Regions from separate parts of the Nonomuraea rosea genome, predicted to be linked through region 1. Evidence: riboswitches for the same ligand, from Rfam matches in the RefSeq annotation. Region 1 holds a riboswitch; each other region holds the start of a gene.
The links. Region 1 has a riboswitch for S-adenosylmethionine ahead of ABEA43_RS27220 (ABC transporter substrate-binding protein). Riboswitches for the same ligand answer to the same signal wherever they lie in the genome.
Positions count from the first base shown of each region.

Region 1 (4,901 bases):
TCGACGCCCGGCCCAGCCTGGTGTCGGTGAGTTACGGGCCCTTCGATCGCTACGTCGAGCCGTTGCGGGAGGCCGGGATCGTCGTGGCGACGCAGGCGGGCACCACGGACGAGGCGCGCGCCGCCGAACGGGCCGGGGTGGACGTGGTGGTCGCGCGCGGTGGCGAGGGTGGCGGGCACGGTCGCGCCGAGGTGGCCACGTTGCCGCTGCTGCAGAGCGTGCTGGACGCGGTGCGCATCCCCGTGCTGGCGGCCGGCGGCATCGCCGGCGCTCGCGGCCTGGCCGCCGTCCTCGCCGCGGGCGCGGAGGGCGCCTGGGTGGGTACGGCCTTCCTCGGCTGCGCCGAGACGACCCTCTCCGATACGGCCAGGGAGCGCGTCATGGGGGCGAGCGAGACCGGTACGGCCTATGGCCGGGTTTTCGACGTCGCCCAGCGGCTGGCCTGGCCTGCGGAGTTCGGTGGGCGCGCCCTGCGCAACGCGTTCTTCGACCGGTGGGCGGGGCGGGAGGAGGCGCTGGCGGTGGATGAGGGGGCGCCCGCTGAGCTGGCGGCCGCCCGTCGCACGGACGACTTCGGCACCGCCTACATCTATGCCGGTCAGGCTGTGGGCATGGTGCGGGAGCGGCGTACGGCCGCCGACGTGGTCGCGGCTTTCGCCGCCGCGGAAGAGTTGCTCGGCCGGTTCACGCCCTGACGCCGCCGTTTCGGCCGGTTCACGTCCTGACATCGCCGTTTCGGCCGGTTCACGTCCTGACATCGCCGTTTCGGCCGGTTCACGTCCTGACGCCGCCGTTCAGGGCCCGGAGGGTTGGCGCTTAGGGGCCCCGGGCGGTGCTCAAGGGAGCGGGTGGTTCTGGTGGGCGGGTGCTGCGGGGTTGCATTATCGATATATTTGGTAGGTAATTGGGATATTGGCTGTCTCGCTCGAGAGGACGACCATGTCCCTGCCGGATTTCTTGATCGTCGGCGTGCCCAAGTCAGGCACGACAGCGCTCCACGCCGCCCTGCAGTTACACCCGGACCTGTTCATGTCACCGGTCAAGGAGCCCAAGCACTTCCTCACCGACGGCCCGCCGCCCACCACAGGCGGCCCGGGCGACGCCGAGACCTACCGCGAGCACATCTGGCGGCGCCCGGACTACGAGGCCCTGTTCGCCGCCGCCCCGGCCGGTGCCCTGACGGGCGAGGCCACCCCGTTCTACCTGTACGACCTCGACGCGCAGCGGCGTATCCGGGCCGCCGTCCCGGACGCCAGGCTGATCGTGATCCTGCGCGACCCCGTCGAGCGCGCCCACTCCAACTGGACGCACCTGTGGTCGGCCGGGCTCGAACCCCTGGACGACGTCGTACGCGCCTGCGCGGAGGAGCCACACCGGATCGCCGCCGGATGGGCGCACTTCTGGCACTATGTCGGGCTCGGCCGCTATGGGGAGCAGTTAGCCCACCTGTTCACGCTGTTCCCCCGCGAACAGGTGCTGATCTTCCGTTACCGGGACCTCGTCGACCGGCCCGCCGAGACGCTCGACCGGATCTGCGGCTTCCTCGGCGTACGGCAGGGCCTGCTCACCGACCTGCCGAAGGAGAACGTCACGGCGCACCCCGAGGCGAACCCCCGGCACCGGATGCTCTCGTCGGTACGCCGGCGGCTGCCCGCCCCGCTGGCCCGGCCCATCGAGAACCTGCTCCAGCACCGGGGCAGGTCCCGCCGGCCGCTGACCTGGGAGCAGCGGCGGCGGCTCCTGCCGTACTTCACCGAAGACATCCTGCTCCTGCAGGAGGTCACCGGCGAGGACTTCAGCGACTGGCTGGGGCCGCGGACGCGCTCGGGCGGCCTGGTCGGCAGCCGGCCACCCGGCCGGCACCAGTCCAGGAACGGCCGCCCGGCCGCACCCCGATGACGTAACACACCGTGCGTCAGCGGAGCTCGGTGCGCAGGTCGTGGGCCCCGTCCGCACGGGTGTACTCGTAGTAGAGCCGGGTCCGGCCGCCCGGCAGGTCCACGAGGTCGAGGTAGCGCAGCCCGCCGCCCCCGTGAGGAGAGGAGGCCGCAGGGGCGTCGCCGCACGGGGTCAGCGACGCGGGATCCGTGCCCACCGCGATCCCCGTGCGCTCCTCGTAGTTCTCCGCCGCGCTCGCCCGCCCGTCGTAGAAGGCCGCCACCCGGTCCCCGTCGAAGCGCACCGCCGAGATCCGCACGCCCCTGGCGTCCCACAGGCCGGGCCGGCCGCTGAGCGCCGTGCCGTGCCAGGTCCACTCCAGCCCGTCTGCGCTGGTGGCGTAGTCGGTCACCATGCGGTCCGCCTCCTCGGGGTCGGCCAGCGGGTGGCAGGAGGCCCACAGGTGCCACACCCCGCCCCGCCGTACGATCACCGGGTCCTTCACGCCGGTCTTCGGGTCACCGGGCAGTACGGTCCTGCGCGAGCGCGGGTCGAAGCCCGCCGGGCCGGCGGCCTCCAGCACCTCCACCCGCCAGTGCTTGGTCCCCTGCGTGGCGCAGCTCAGGTAGAGCCGCCACCGGCCCTCGGGCGTGCGCACCAGCGTGGGCCGTTCCAGCGACTCCGTGTCCATCTCCGCGCGAGTGATCGTCACCAGCGGCTCGAACCGCTCGCCGTCCGACGATCCGGCCACCACGACCGCGTAGCCGCGGCCATGACCCACCGGGCGGCGCAGGCGGTAGGCCAGGTAGATCTGCCCGTCCGCGGCGACCGCGCTGGGCGCGCCCGACCAGTGCCCCTCTCCCCCGGCCTCAGGCTCTATCGCGACGACCGCGCGATCGGGCGTGGGGAGCAGGGCCGCGAGCTCGCGGGCGTCCTCATTGATCGACATGGGCTCGAGACTAGGCCACGGTACGGAGCTCGGCACGGCGCTCACTCTCCCTTTACGTGCGGCACAGCAATCCATGTATTCCCTATGAATTTTACGGCAAATACCTGCCCGGCGTGGGGCGACGCGGCGCATGGACGGGCGGAGGATTAGGCGATGCGGCGCTTGGGGTAGGCAACAGGATGCTGACCACCAAGCTTGACCTAATGTATAGAGAGAGTGTCGAATAGTAACAAACCACCCAAGGTGATTTGGCATAAAACCGACTGGTATAGTGGCTTTTGTCAAGAGTCCAGTGCCAAGCCCCGGCTTGCTGGACGGCAACCCTCCTACCGTGGCGGGGTGCCCCGGGTGATGACATGGTCGTCGAGCTGAACGGTGCTCCTGGCGGCAAGCGCGGTTCTCGAGCCGTGCCCTGCCCTCCGCGCCCTTGGCCGGCTGCTCGGACGGAAAGGTAATGATGAAGGGCGGAGTCACTCGCCTGGCGGGAGCGGGCGTGGCGGTCGTACTGGCGCTGGCTGCCTGCGGCGGCGTGGACACGGGCGGCGGCACATCGGGTGGGGAGAAGCAGGAAGAGCTCACGGTGACCGCGTTCGCGGGCGCGTGGGGAGAGCTGTTCAAGAAATCGTTCGTCGAGCCGTTCGAACGCGACACCGGCGCGAAGGTGAACCTCGTCTACGGCGCGAACGCCGAATGGCTCACCAAGCTGCGCGCGGCCGGGGGCAAGAACCCGCCGTTCGACGTCCTGGCCTTCACCCCGGACGCGTCGCTGCCCGCCGCCTCCGCGGGTCTGCTCCAGCCGCTCCAGACCGACCGGCTGACGCACTGGAAGGACCTGGACCTGACGCTCGGCTCGAAGTCGGCCTACGGCGGCAAGCAGTACGGCGTACCGCTGACCACCGGCTCGACCGGCCTCATGTACCGCAACGACAAGATCAAGACCGCCCCGGCGGACTGGTCGGACATCTTCGACAAGAAGTACTGCGGCCACGTCGCCCTCCCCCCGCTCACCTACAACCCGGGCCTGGAGTTCTTCTCGGCCCTGGTCACCTCGCAGGGCGGCAAGCTGTCCGACCCGGCGGCGGTGGACAAGGCGTTCGCCACGCTGGAGACGCTGAAGGGCTGCGTGTCGGCCTTCCCCGCCAACGCGGGCGCCGCCGCCACCGTCATCGAGAACGGCGACGCCTGGATCATGCCCTTCTGGGACGGCCGCGCGTTCGCCCTGGCCCAGGCGGGCTCCCCGATCAGCTTCACCTACCCCAAGTCGGGCGCCGTGGGCGCGCTGACCTCGTACTTCATCGCCAGCGGCACTCAGCACAGCGAGCTGGCCATGAAGTTCCTCGACTACCTCACGGCGGCGGAGAACCAGAAGCCGTTCGCCGAGGGCACCTGGTACGCGGCGGGGAACAACACGATCAAGTACAACGACAACTTCGAGCAGTGGGTCGAGCACGGGCCCGAGGTCTACAAGAAGTTCGTCTGGGTCGACTACACGGTCGCCACCCCCAAGCTCAACGAATGGCAGCAGCGGTGGAATCAGATCTTCGGCTGATCGAGTTGCCCGAGGAGGGCGCCGGGCACGTCGAGATCGAGGGGCTGGCCGCCGGCTACGAAGGCGCCCGCGTGCTCGACCTGGACCGGCTGTCCATCCGCAAGGGCGAGTTCCTGTCCATTCTCGGGCCCAGCGGCTGCGGCAAGACGACGCTGCTCAACTGCATCGCCGGCTTCGTGCGGCCCACCGCCGGGCGGATCGTGATCGACGGCTCCGACGTGACGGACCGGCCGCCGTACCGGCGCGGGCTCGGGATGGTGTTCCAGAACTACGCGCTCTTCCCGCACATGACCGTCGCCGACAACGTCGCGTACGGGCTGCGCGTCCGCAAGCTCGGCAAGGCCGAGCGCGACGAGCGGATCTCCGAGGCGCTGCGCCTCGTCGGGCTGGAGGGGTTCGCCGGGCGGCGGCCCGGCCAGCTGTCCGGCGGCCAGCAGCAGCGGGTGGCGCTGGCCCGCGCCCTGGCCATCCGGCCCGCCGTCATGCTCCTGGACGAGCCCCTGTCCAACCTCGACGCCAAGCTGC
Region 1 covers NZ_BAABDQ010000012.1:176,640-181,540, reverse strand. Annotated here, with positions in the region: gene ABEA43_RS27235 (NAD(P)H-dependent flavin oxidoreductase) at 1-695, shown strand, start outside; gene ABEA43_RS27230 (sulfotransferase family protein) at 940-1,899, shown strand; gene ABEA43_RS27225 (hypothetical protein) at 1,916-2,827, opposite strand; SAM riboswitch class IV at 3,107-3,227, shown strand; gene ABEA43_RS27220 (ABC transporter substrate-binding protein) at 3,321-4,376, shown strand; gene ABEA43_RS27215 (ABC transporter ATP-binding protein) at 4,355-4,901, shown strand, end outside.

Region 2 (4,901 bases), on a different contig from region 1:
GCGGCCCGCCGCGCTCGAGTCGACGAAAGGATGTGTGGCGGGCTCGTACGGACTGCGCTGCCGCGCGGTCCCGCCGGTGCGTACCAGTGATGTGAATCAGACCGCGCGGACAGACTCCGCCTGCGGCCCCTTCTGGCCTTGCGTGATCTCGAACTCGACCCGCTGGCCCTGTTCGAGAGATCGATACCCGTCCATCATGATCGCTGAGTAATGGACGAATACATCCTTACCACCGTCTACCGCGATGAAGCCGTAGCCCTTGTCCGCGTTGAACCATTTGACGGTGCCCTGCGCCACTTCCGACTCCTCTTACTGGGCTCTCAGACCTCGCCCATTCCTCCGCGAGACCCGTAATCGTATGACTTAACGGAAAAGTAGCCAGACGATCGCCCTCGACCATACCTGTGGCACGGGGTTTGGCAACAGAGTCAATCCGCAAACTACGTATTTCTCGCGACCTAGGTGGTTCAACGTTGAATTGGCCGGGAAAAGGAGAAGGCGCCCACTCGGGGCGCCTTCAAGATGTCGAGCTATCGCGGTCAGCCGCCGGCGACCGCCGGGATGATGGAGATCTCAGTGCCCTCAGGGGCGGGAGTGTCGAGTCCCTCCGCGAAACGGACGTCCTCTTCCCCAACGTAAACGTTGACAAAACGTCGAATCTTGCCCGATTCATCAAGAATTCTCGCGCCGATCCCCGGGTAGTCGGAGTCGAGCTTGGCAAGCACGTCACGAAGAGTCGCGCCGTCGCCACTCACTTCCGCGATACCCCCGGTGTAGGTGCGCAGAATGGTGGGAATCCGCACAGAAACGCTCATGGTTTAAGTCGCCTTTCCTGGTTGTCAGACAGTCGCGCGGAACGCGTCGAGAGAGGGCCGGATCACGGCGGTGGGCCTGGCGTCGTCGCTGATCGCGTCGAGCGTCTTGAGCCCGTCACCGGTGTTCAGCACCACGGTCTCGGCCTCCGGGTCGAGCTGACCGCTCTCGGTGAGCTTCTTCAGCACGCCCACGGTGACCCCGCCCGCCGTCTCGGCGAAGATGCCCTCGGTGGAGGCCAGGAGCTTGATCGCGGCCACGATCTCCGGGTCGGTGACGTCCTCCACACCCCCTCCGGTGCGGCGGGCGATGTCGAGCACGTACGGCCCGTCGGCGGGGTTGCCGATGGCCAGCGACTTGGCGATGGTGTTCGGCTTGACCGGCTGGACGACGTCGTGCCCCGCCTTGTACGCGGTGGACACGGGCGAGCACCCGGCCGCCTGCGCGCCGAAGATCTTGTAAGGCGTGTCCTCGACCAGGCCGAGCGTCACCAGCTCCTTGAAGCCCTTGTCGATCTTCGTGAGCTGGGAGCCGGAGGCGATGGGGATGATGATCTGCTCGGGCAGCCGCCAGCCGAGCTGTTCGGCGATCTCGTACGCGAGCGTCTTGGAGCCCTCGGCGTAATAGGGCCGCAGGTTGATGTTGGTGAATCCCCACTTGTCGCCCAGCGGGTCGCCGATGAGCTCGGAGCAGAACCTGTTGACGTCGTCGTAGGTGCCCTCGATGCCGATCAGCTTCCCGCCGAACACGCGGGCCATGGCGATCTTGGCCTGCTCCAGGTTCGCCGGGATGAACACGCACGCGTCGAGCCCCGCCCGCGCGGCGGCGGCCGTGACCGCGCCCGCGAGGTTGCCCGTGGAGGAGCAGGAAAGCGTGTGGAAACCGAAGTTGCGCGCCGCCTCGACGGCCATGGCGACCACCCGGTCCTTGAAGGAGTGGGTGGGGTTGCCGGAGTCGTCCTTCACGTACAGGGACTTGATGCCGAGCGCCCGGCCGAGGTTTCCGGCCTTGACCAATTTCGTCCAGCCCGGGTTCATATTGGGCTTACTGGCGACGTCGGCGGGGACGGGGAGCAGAGAGCGGTAGCGCCAGATGTTGGCGGGACCCGACTCGATCTGCGCCCGGGTCACCTCGCCAAAGGAATAGGCCGCCTCAAGCGGCCCGAAACACTCCTGGCAGGCGAAGCTGGGACCCAGGGGGTAACGCGTGCCGCACTCGCGGCAGGACAGAGCGACAGCAGGACCAAAGTCGAGCGACATGAAGCGAGGCCTTCCCTCATCTTCGCCCGCGGCCACCTTGACCGCGAACCGGAATTGGCACCTTGTCCCGGTCGGCCTCGCCAGGTCGCGAGTCACAAGCCGGGAGGGTTGCCGGGGCTTCGCAGGGCCGGTCCCTCCACCCCTCTGGATGAGCAATATTCAGTTGTCGAAAAGGACTCTACCCGCACAAGTGGCCGAAACGGCCACCCGTCTCAGCATGCAAGACGGACAGTCTCAGCGGTAGTCCTCACCAAGCACACCTTGCACATATTTGCGCGCTTGGTGGATGCGCGACTTAGCGGTGCCGAGAGGAATGCCGAGCTGGTCGGCCACCTCGTTGTAGTCGAGCTGGACGATGTCGCGCAGCACGAGCGCCTGCGCCAGGTCGGGCTTGTCGGCCTCCAGCGCCTCCATGGCGTCCAGCAGGTCGAGCCGCGAGCCGGCGATCACGCTGACCCGCCGCGCGTCGGGCTTCTGCATCGGCAGCTCGTCCGAGCTCTGCTCGGCCGCCCTGCGCTTGAGCGTCCTGTACGTGGTCCGCGCGCAGTTGGCCGTCACGATGTGGAGCCACGTGCTGAACCTGGCCCGTCCCTCGAACCGCCCGATGTTGCGCGCCACGGCCAGCAACGTGTCTTGAGAGGCTTCCTCCGCATCCTGGTGATAGGGCAGGATCCGGGCGCAGTGCCGCATCACATCGGGCTCGATCCGCGCCAGGAGCTCGCCAAGTGCGCGATGATCTCCGGCGGCGGCCGAGCGGGCGAGTTCCTCGGTTAGCTCATCAAGCGCCATAGCTGGGATCCTATGGTCGAAGGGAGCTCGAATGAACAGCGTCCTGGTGGCCTCCAACAGAGGACCGGTCTCCTTCACCGTCTCTGACGACGGCGAACTGACCATGAAACGCGGTGGTGGCGGCCTGGTGTCCGGGTTGTCGGGAGTGGCCAAAGGGGACGGCGTGCTGTGGGTCTGCGCGGCGCTGTCCGACGGTGACCGCAGCGCGGTGCGGCAGGCTCCCGGCGGCCGGATCGACCACGCCGGCTATGACACGGGCCCCTTGCGGATGCTCGACATCCCGCCCGCCGTCTTCCACCGCGCCTACAACGCGGTGGCCAACTCCACTTTGTGGTTCGTCAACCACCTGCTCTACGACATCCCCAACGCACCCAACTTCGGCACGAAGTTCCAGCGCGAGTGGGAGTCCTATCGCGACTACAACGGCGTGTTCGCGCTCGCGCTGGCCGAGGAGGCCGGCCACGAGGCCCGCGTGATGGTGCAGGACTACCACCTGACCCTGACCCCGGCGATGCTCCGCGCCGAGCGGCCGGATCTGCGCATCGCCCACTTCAGCCACACGCCGTGGGCGCCGCCCGAATACTTCTCCCTGCTGCCCGACGAGGTGGCCAGGGAAGTCCTGGAAGGCATCCTGGGCGCCGATCACGCCGGGTTCCTCACCGACAGGTGGGCCCAGGCGTTCATGGACTGCTGCGTGGCGCTCCTGGGCGCGGAGGCCGACCGGGTCGGCCGCAGCGTCACCCACGAGGGCAGGACGACCCGCATCGGCGTGCACAGCCTCGGCGTGGACGGCGCGGCGCTGTGGGAGCGGGCCTGCGAGCCCGACGTCGAGTCGCACATGACCGCGCTCAGGGAGCAGGTGGGCGACCGCCGGCTGATCGTCCGCATCGACCGCACCGAGCTGTCGAAGAACATCGTGCGCGGCCTGGTGGCCTACCGCGAGTTCCTGGCCGCGCACCCCGAGTGGCACGGGCGGGTGGTGCACCTGGCGTTCGCCTATCCGAGCAGGCACGACCTGCCCGAATACCGCGAATACACCGCGTCGGTGCAGCGCAGCGCCCAGGAGATCGAGGACGAATACGCCACCGAGGACTGGGATCCGCTCATACTCAACGTCAACGACGACTATCCGCGTTCGCTGGCCGCGTACCGGATGGCCGACGTGCTGCTGGTCAACCCCATCCGCGACGGGATGAACCTGGTCGCCAAAGAGGGTCCCGTCCTGTCGCCGCGCTGCGCGCTCGTGCTGTCGCGCGAGGCAGGGGCCGCCGCCGAGCTGGGGCCGTACGCGCTGATGGTCAACCCCTACGACGTCAGCGGCACGGCGGCGGCGCTGCACGAGGCGCTGATCATGCCCGAGGACGAGCGGCGGATGCGCCGCGACAAGCTGCACGCGGCGGCCACCGCGCTGCCGCCGCAGAAGTGGCTCGCGGCCCAGCTCGACGCACTGGCCTGAAAGGTCCTGCCTACCATCGGGAGCTCAAGGGTGACGACGGTCTCAGAGCCCGTCCGGCTGGTCAGAGACCGCCCGACGTGGCTCATCTACCTGCAGCTCGGCACGTTCGCCATCTTCCTGTACGGCCTCAGCGCCGCCCTGCCGCTCCTGCGCGCGGACCAGCGGACCTCGGCCACCGTGGCCGGGCTGCACGGCACCGCCATGGCCCTCTGCACGATCGCGGCCGGGCTGGCGCTGCCGCTGCTCACCAGGCGGTTCGGCAGGCGGGCGACGAGCTGGATCGGGATCGCGGGGATGAACGCCGGCGTCCTCCTGGTCCTGCCCACCGACTCCCTGGTCCTGACCCTGCTCGGGTACGGGCTGTCCGGCGGCTTCGGCTCCGTGATGCTCTACACCTCCATGGCCGCGCTCAGCGATCATCAGGGCGCGGCCGGGCCGGCGGCGCTCAGCGAGGCCAACGCCGTCGGCGTGGTCGTGGGCATGACGGTGACGTTCGGGCTCAGCGTGGTCGCCCAGACGGCGCTCGGCTGGCGGGCCGCGCTGCTGATCACCCCGATCGCCAGCGCGCTGCTCGCGGTGACGAT
Region 2 covers NZ_BAABDQ010000077.1:398-5,298, forward strand. Annotated here, with positions in the region: gene ABEA43_RS65895 (cold-shock protein) at 97-297, opposite strand; gene ABEA43_RS65900 (MoaD/ThiS family protein) at 540-815, opposite strand; gene thrC (threonine synthase) at 840-2,072, opposite strand; SAM riboswitch class I at 2,086-2,227, opposite strand; gene ABEA43_RS65910 (RNA polymerase sigma factor) at 2,307-2,861, opposite strand; gene ABEA43_RS65915 (alpha,alpha-trehalose-phosphate synthase (UDP-forming)) at 2,893-4,317, shown strand; gene ABEA43_RS65920 (MFS transporter) at 4,348-4,901, shown strand, end outside.
Region 2: it holds a riboswitch for S-adenosylmethionine, as region 1 does, so the genes downstream of both, thrC (threonine synthase) here and ABEA43_RS27220 (ABC transporter substrate-binding protein) in region 1, are expected to answer to the same signal.

Region 3 (4,901 bases), on a different contig from region 1:
AGGGTCTTCTTCAGCATGAGGGGCTCCTCTCAGTTCAGCGGCCGGCAGGCCGCGGAGTGCTCGGGTCCTGAGTGACGAACTCCCTGCCAATTGGGGGTTGGCAGAACGCAGTCGCTCGATGACAATAAGTCAACGCTACCGCAAGTTAGCGACAAAGAGTAGTCATGTGATGACCGTGCGTGTCGAGTGGAAGTCATGAGATAGTCCTGGCATGTGGCTCACCTGGCGCGCCGCGACCGAACGAGCACTGTACGGCGATGAGGGTTTCTACCTCCGCGAACGCCCGTCAGGCCACTTCAGGACCTCGGTCAGCGCCTCCGCCGCGTTCGCGGACGCGGTCCTGGCGCTGCTCCTCGGCGTCGATGCCGAGCTCGGCGCCCCCGACGTGCTCGACCTGGTGGACATCGGCGCGGGCGAGGGCGTGCTCGTCACGCGGGTACTGTCCGCCGCCGAGCCCGCGCTGCGCAAGCGGCTGCGCGTCACGGCCGTCGATCTCTCCCCCAGGCCGGACGGCCTGCCCGCGGAGATCGAGTGGCGCAGGAGCCTGCCCACCGGCATCACGGGCCTGGCCATCGCCAACGAATGGCTCGACAACGTGCCGCTCGACATCGCCGAGCAGACCGCCGACGGGCCGCGGCTCGTCATGGTGGACGCGCACACCGGCGAGGAGCGGCTCGGCGGCCCGCTGCGGCCGGCCGACCGGGAGTGGCTCGACCGGTGGTGGCCGCTGTCCCGCGTGGGCGCGCGAGCGGAGATCGGCCGGCCCCGCGACGAGGCCTGGGCCTCGGTCCTGGCACGCCTCAACAAGGGCCGTGCGATTGCCGTGGATTATGCACACCCTGTGGATAACCGACCGCTCTGTGGCACGCTGACCGGTTACCGCGATGGCGCGGTCGTTGCCCCCATACCCGATGGGACCTGCGATATCACGGCTCATGTCGCACTTGACGCGTGCGCGGAGGCCGGGCGGCGGGCCGGTGCGATATCCACAGCCTTGTCCACACAGCGTGATGCGCTGAGGGAGTTGGGCATCACCGGCACCCGGCCTCCGGTCGAGCTGGCGAGGTCGGATCCGCGGGGATATGTCCGGGCGTTGTCGAGGGCGTCGGAGGAGGGCGAGCTGATCGATCCGTCCGGGTTCGGCGGCTTCGGCTGGCTCAGCCAGACCTGCTGAGGCTCGGCCGGCTCAGCCTGTGGCGTTGAGCTCAAGGGAGTGCAGGCCGCGGATGACGTAGCCGGGCTTCCATTCGGGCTCGCGCCGCAGCTCCAGCTTGGCCGCCCGGTCCAGCAACGCGCCGAACGACTCGATGAGCTCGATGCGGGCCAGCGGCGCGCCCAGGCAGAAGTGGATCCCGGCCCCGAAGGAGATGTGCGGGTTGTCGGCGCGGCCCACGTCGAGCCGGTCCGGGTCGTCGAACACGGTCTCGTCCCTGTTCGCCGAGCCGAACAGCAGCGCCACCTCCGTGCCGCGCGGGATCCGCACGCCGTGGACCTCGATGTCCTCCAGCACCCAGCGCTCGAACATCTGCAGCGGCGTGTCCCAGCGCATCAGCTCCTCGACGGCCGTGGGCAGCAGCGAGCGGTCCTCGCGCAGCCGGGCCAGCTCGGCCGGATTCCTGAACAGGGACCACCAGCCGTTGCCCGTCACGTTCACCGTGGCCTCGTGGCCGGCGTTGAGCAGCAGGACACACGTGCCGACCAGCTCGTCCTCGGTCAGCTCGTCGATCTGGGCGAGGGCGCTGACCAGGTCGTCGCCGGGGTTCGCGCGGCGGTCGCGGGCCAGGGACTTGAGGTAGCCGGCGAACTCCGACGCCGCCCGCACCGCGGTGTGCTGGGCCTCGGGGGCGGGGTTGAGCTCGTACATGCCGCAGATGTCGGCGGACCAGGGGCGCAGCAGGGGGCGGTCGGGCTCGGGGATCCCGAGCATCTCCGCGATCACCGTCACCGGGAGCGGCTCGGCGACGTCGGCGATCAGGTCGCCGCCGCCCCGCTCCACGTACGCGTCCACCAGGCCGCCGGCAATGGCCCGCACCCGGGGGCGCAGCGACTCGACCATGCGCGGCGTGAACGCCCTGGAGACCAGCCGGCGCAGCCTGGTGTGCACCGGCGGCTCCACGTCGAGCATGCCCGCCCTGATCACCCGCCAGAACGGCTCCTGGAACTCCGGCTCCGGCTCCCTGCCGAACTCCTCGTCCGTGGCCACGTGCAGATAGGACCGGCCCAGGCGGCGGTCCCTGAGCAGGGCGTTCACGTCGGCGTGCCGGGAGATCAGCCACTGGCCCGTCGGCTCGAAGTAGCTGACGGGCGCGTCGCGCCTCAGCTCCTCGTAGACCCGGTACGGGTGAGCCACGAAATCGGGATTCCAAGGATCAAAGCGCACTAGTCCATCTTAGGAGGGGAAGTGTCCCGCTCAGGGTCCCGCTCAGAGACCTGCTCAGGGACCTGCTCAGTGTCCTGTTTAGGGGCCGCCGCCGGCTGCTTGGTGTGCCTGCCGCGCATCCGGATGTTCAGCAGCTCCACGATGACCGAGAAGGCCATCGCGAAATAGATGTAGCCCTTGGGGATGTGCTGGTCGAGACCCTCGGCGACGAGCACCACGCCGATGAGCACGAGGAACGCCAGCGCCAGCATCTTGATGCTCGGATGCTGGTCCACGAACCGGCTGATGGGCCCGGAGGCGAACAACATCACCAGCACCGCCACCACGACGGCCGCGACCATCACGCCGAGTTCGTCGACCATGCCGACGGCGGTGATCACGGAGTCGAGCGAGAACACGACGTCGAGCACCATGATCTGCAGAATCACGGAGGTGAAGGAGGTCACGGCCTGCTGCTTGCCGTCCTTGTCCGCCGGCGCGTCCATGCTGTGGCCGATCTCGGTGACGCTCTTGGCCAGCAGGAACAGGCCGCCGAGCAGCAGGATCAGGTCACGTCCCGATATCTCGTGACTGAAGATCTCGAAGAGCGGCTCGGTGAGCCGCACCACCCACGACAGCCCCAGCAGCAGGAGTAACCGGCTGATCAGCGCGGCGCCCAGGCCCAGGACGCGCGCCCGGTCCCGCTGCTCCGGTGGCAGCTTGCCCGCCAGGATGGAGATGAAGATGATGTTGTCAATCCCCAGGACGATCTCCAGGGCGACAAGGGTGAAGAAGCCGATCCAGATATTCGGGTCGGTCACCCAGTCAAGCATCTGCGCACCTCCATGACGGGTTGGGCGGGGTTTCCCGGTAGCAACGAGTCAGTCGGCACATAAGTTCGCGGACTTGCTTCGGACATTGAGGCGGCAGTGTGATGAACAGGCTTCTTATTGGTATAGTCCTGGCGTAGGTCATGAGTGCCAGCGACAAGCCCCGGCTAGCTGGCCGGCAACCCTCGCGTCCGCGGCGGGGTGCCCCGGGTGAAGACCTGGTCCGTCACGAGGTGTGACGGGCAAGCGCGGGCTCTGTGGCTGCTCCCACGGGTCCGATGACCCGAGGAGATTTGCCGTGTCCACGCTGACGATCTTCAACTCCGTGCCCGCCGCCGAGGCCCCCGCGAACGCGCCCGCCGCGAGCGGCCGGTCGATTCCCGCCGTGCTCGGCGCCGACCTCGAAGTGCCGGTCAAGGGCGGCAGGCTGGTCGGCTACGCCAACCTCGACTACGCGGCCAGCGCCCCCTGTCTGGAGCCGGTCAGCGCCGCCGTCGCCGCCGCGCTCCCGGCCTACTCCAGCGTCCACCGCGGCGCGGGTTACGCCTCCCAGCTCACCACCGCCAGGTACGAGCAGGCACGCCACACGGTCAGAGCCTTCGTCGGAGCGCGTCCCGACGACGCCGTGATCTTCACCCGCAACACCACCGACGCCACGAACCTGCTGGCCGGCTGCCTGCCCGAGGGCACCACCACCGTGGTCTTCGACACCGAGCACCACGCCTCGCTCCTGCCCTGGCCCGCGTCCGTACGGCTGGCCGCGCCCGCCTTCCCCGGCGAGGCCGTGCGCGCCGCCGACGAGGCGCTGGCCGCGATCGACGGGCCGAAGCTGCTGGTCGTCACCGCCGCCTCGAACGTCACCGGCGAGCTGTGGCCCATCGCCGCCCTGGCCCACATCGCGCACCGGCATGGGGCCCGCATCCTGGTGGACGCCGCGCAGCTCGTACCGCATCGGCGGCTCAACCTGACCGCGCTCGGCCTGGACTACGTGGCCTTCTCCGGGCACAAGCTGTATGCCCCGTTCGGGGCCGGCGTGCTGGTCGGCCGCCGCGACTGGCTGGCCGAGGGCGAGCCGTACCTCAAGGGCGGCGGCGCGGTGCGGTCGGTGGGTGAGACCGCCGAGTGGCACGACGACCCCGAGCCGCGGCACGAGGCGGGCACCCCGAACGTGCTGGGCGCCATCGCGCTGGCCGCCGCCTGCGACGCGCTCAGCGCCACCGGCTGGACCGAGCTCGTCCGCGAGGAGGAGCGGCTGATCGCCCGCCTGCGGTCGGGGCTGGCCTCGGTCGAGGGCGTGCGGGAGCTGTCGCTGTGGGGGGACGATCACCCGCGCGTGGGCATCGTGTCGTTCACCGTGGCCGGCTACTCGGCCCGCGAGGTGGCCGAGGTGCTGTCCAGCGAGTACGGCATCGGCGTCCGTGACGGGAAGTTCTGCGCCCACCCGTTCCTGCGGCACCTGCTGGGCGCCCAGGACGCCGACGGCGGATGCGACGACGACACCACCTCCGCGATCCGGGCCTCGATCGGCATCGGGACCACGCAGGAGCACGTGGACCGGCTGGTCGAAGCCCTCCGGGACCTGGTCTCCCGCTGAGCACGCGAAACAGGCCGCCGGCCCGGCCGGGTCAGCGGTTCGGCGGTTTGCGGTGCTCGGGCGGCTCGTCGGCGACCAGGGCGTCGATGTCCCGCATGTCCTCGTCGTTGAGCCTGCC
Region 3 covers NZ_BAABDQ010000004.1:284,452-289,352, reverse strand. Annotated here, with positions in the region: gene ABEA43_RS12340 (chaplin family protein) at 1-17, opposite strand, end outside; gene ABEA43_RS12335 (SAM-dependent methyltransferase) at 212-1,174, shown strand; gene ABEA43_RS12330 (cytochrome P450) at 1,187-2,380, opposite strand; gene ABEA43_RS12325 (TerC family protein) at 2,380-3,192, opposite strand; SAM riboswitch class IV at 3,329-3,444, shown strand; gene ABEA43_RS12320 (aminotransferase class V-fold PLP-dependent enzyme) at 3,488-4,783, shown strand; gene ABEA43_RS12315 (DoxX family protein) at 4,815-4,901, opposite strand, start outside.
Region 3: it holds a riboswitch for S-adenosylmethionine, as region 1 does, so the genes downstream of both, ABEA43_RS12320 (aminotransferase class V-fold PLP-dependent enzyme) here and ABEA43_RS27220 (ABC transporter substrate-binding protein) in region 1, are expected to answer to the same signal.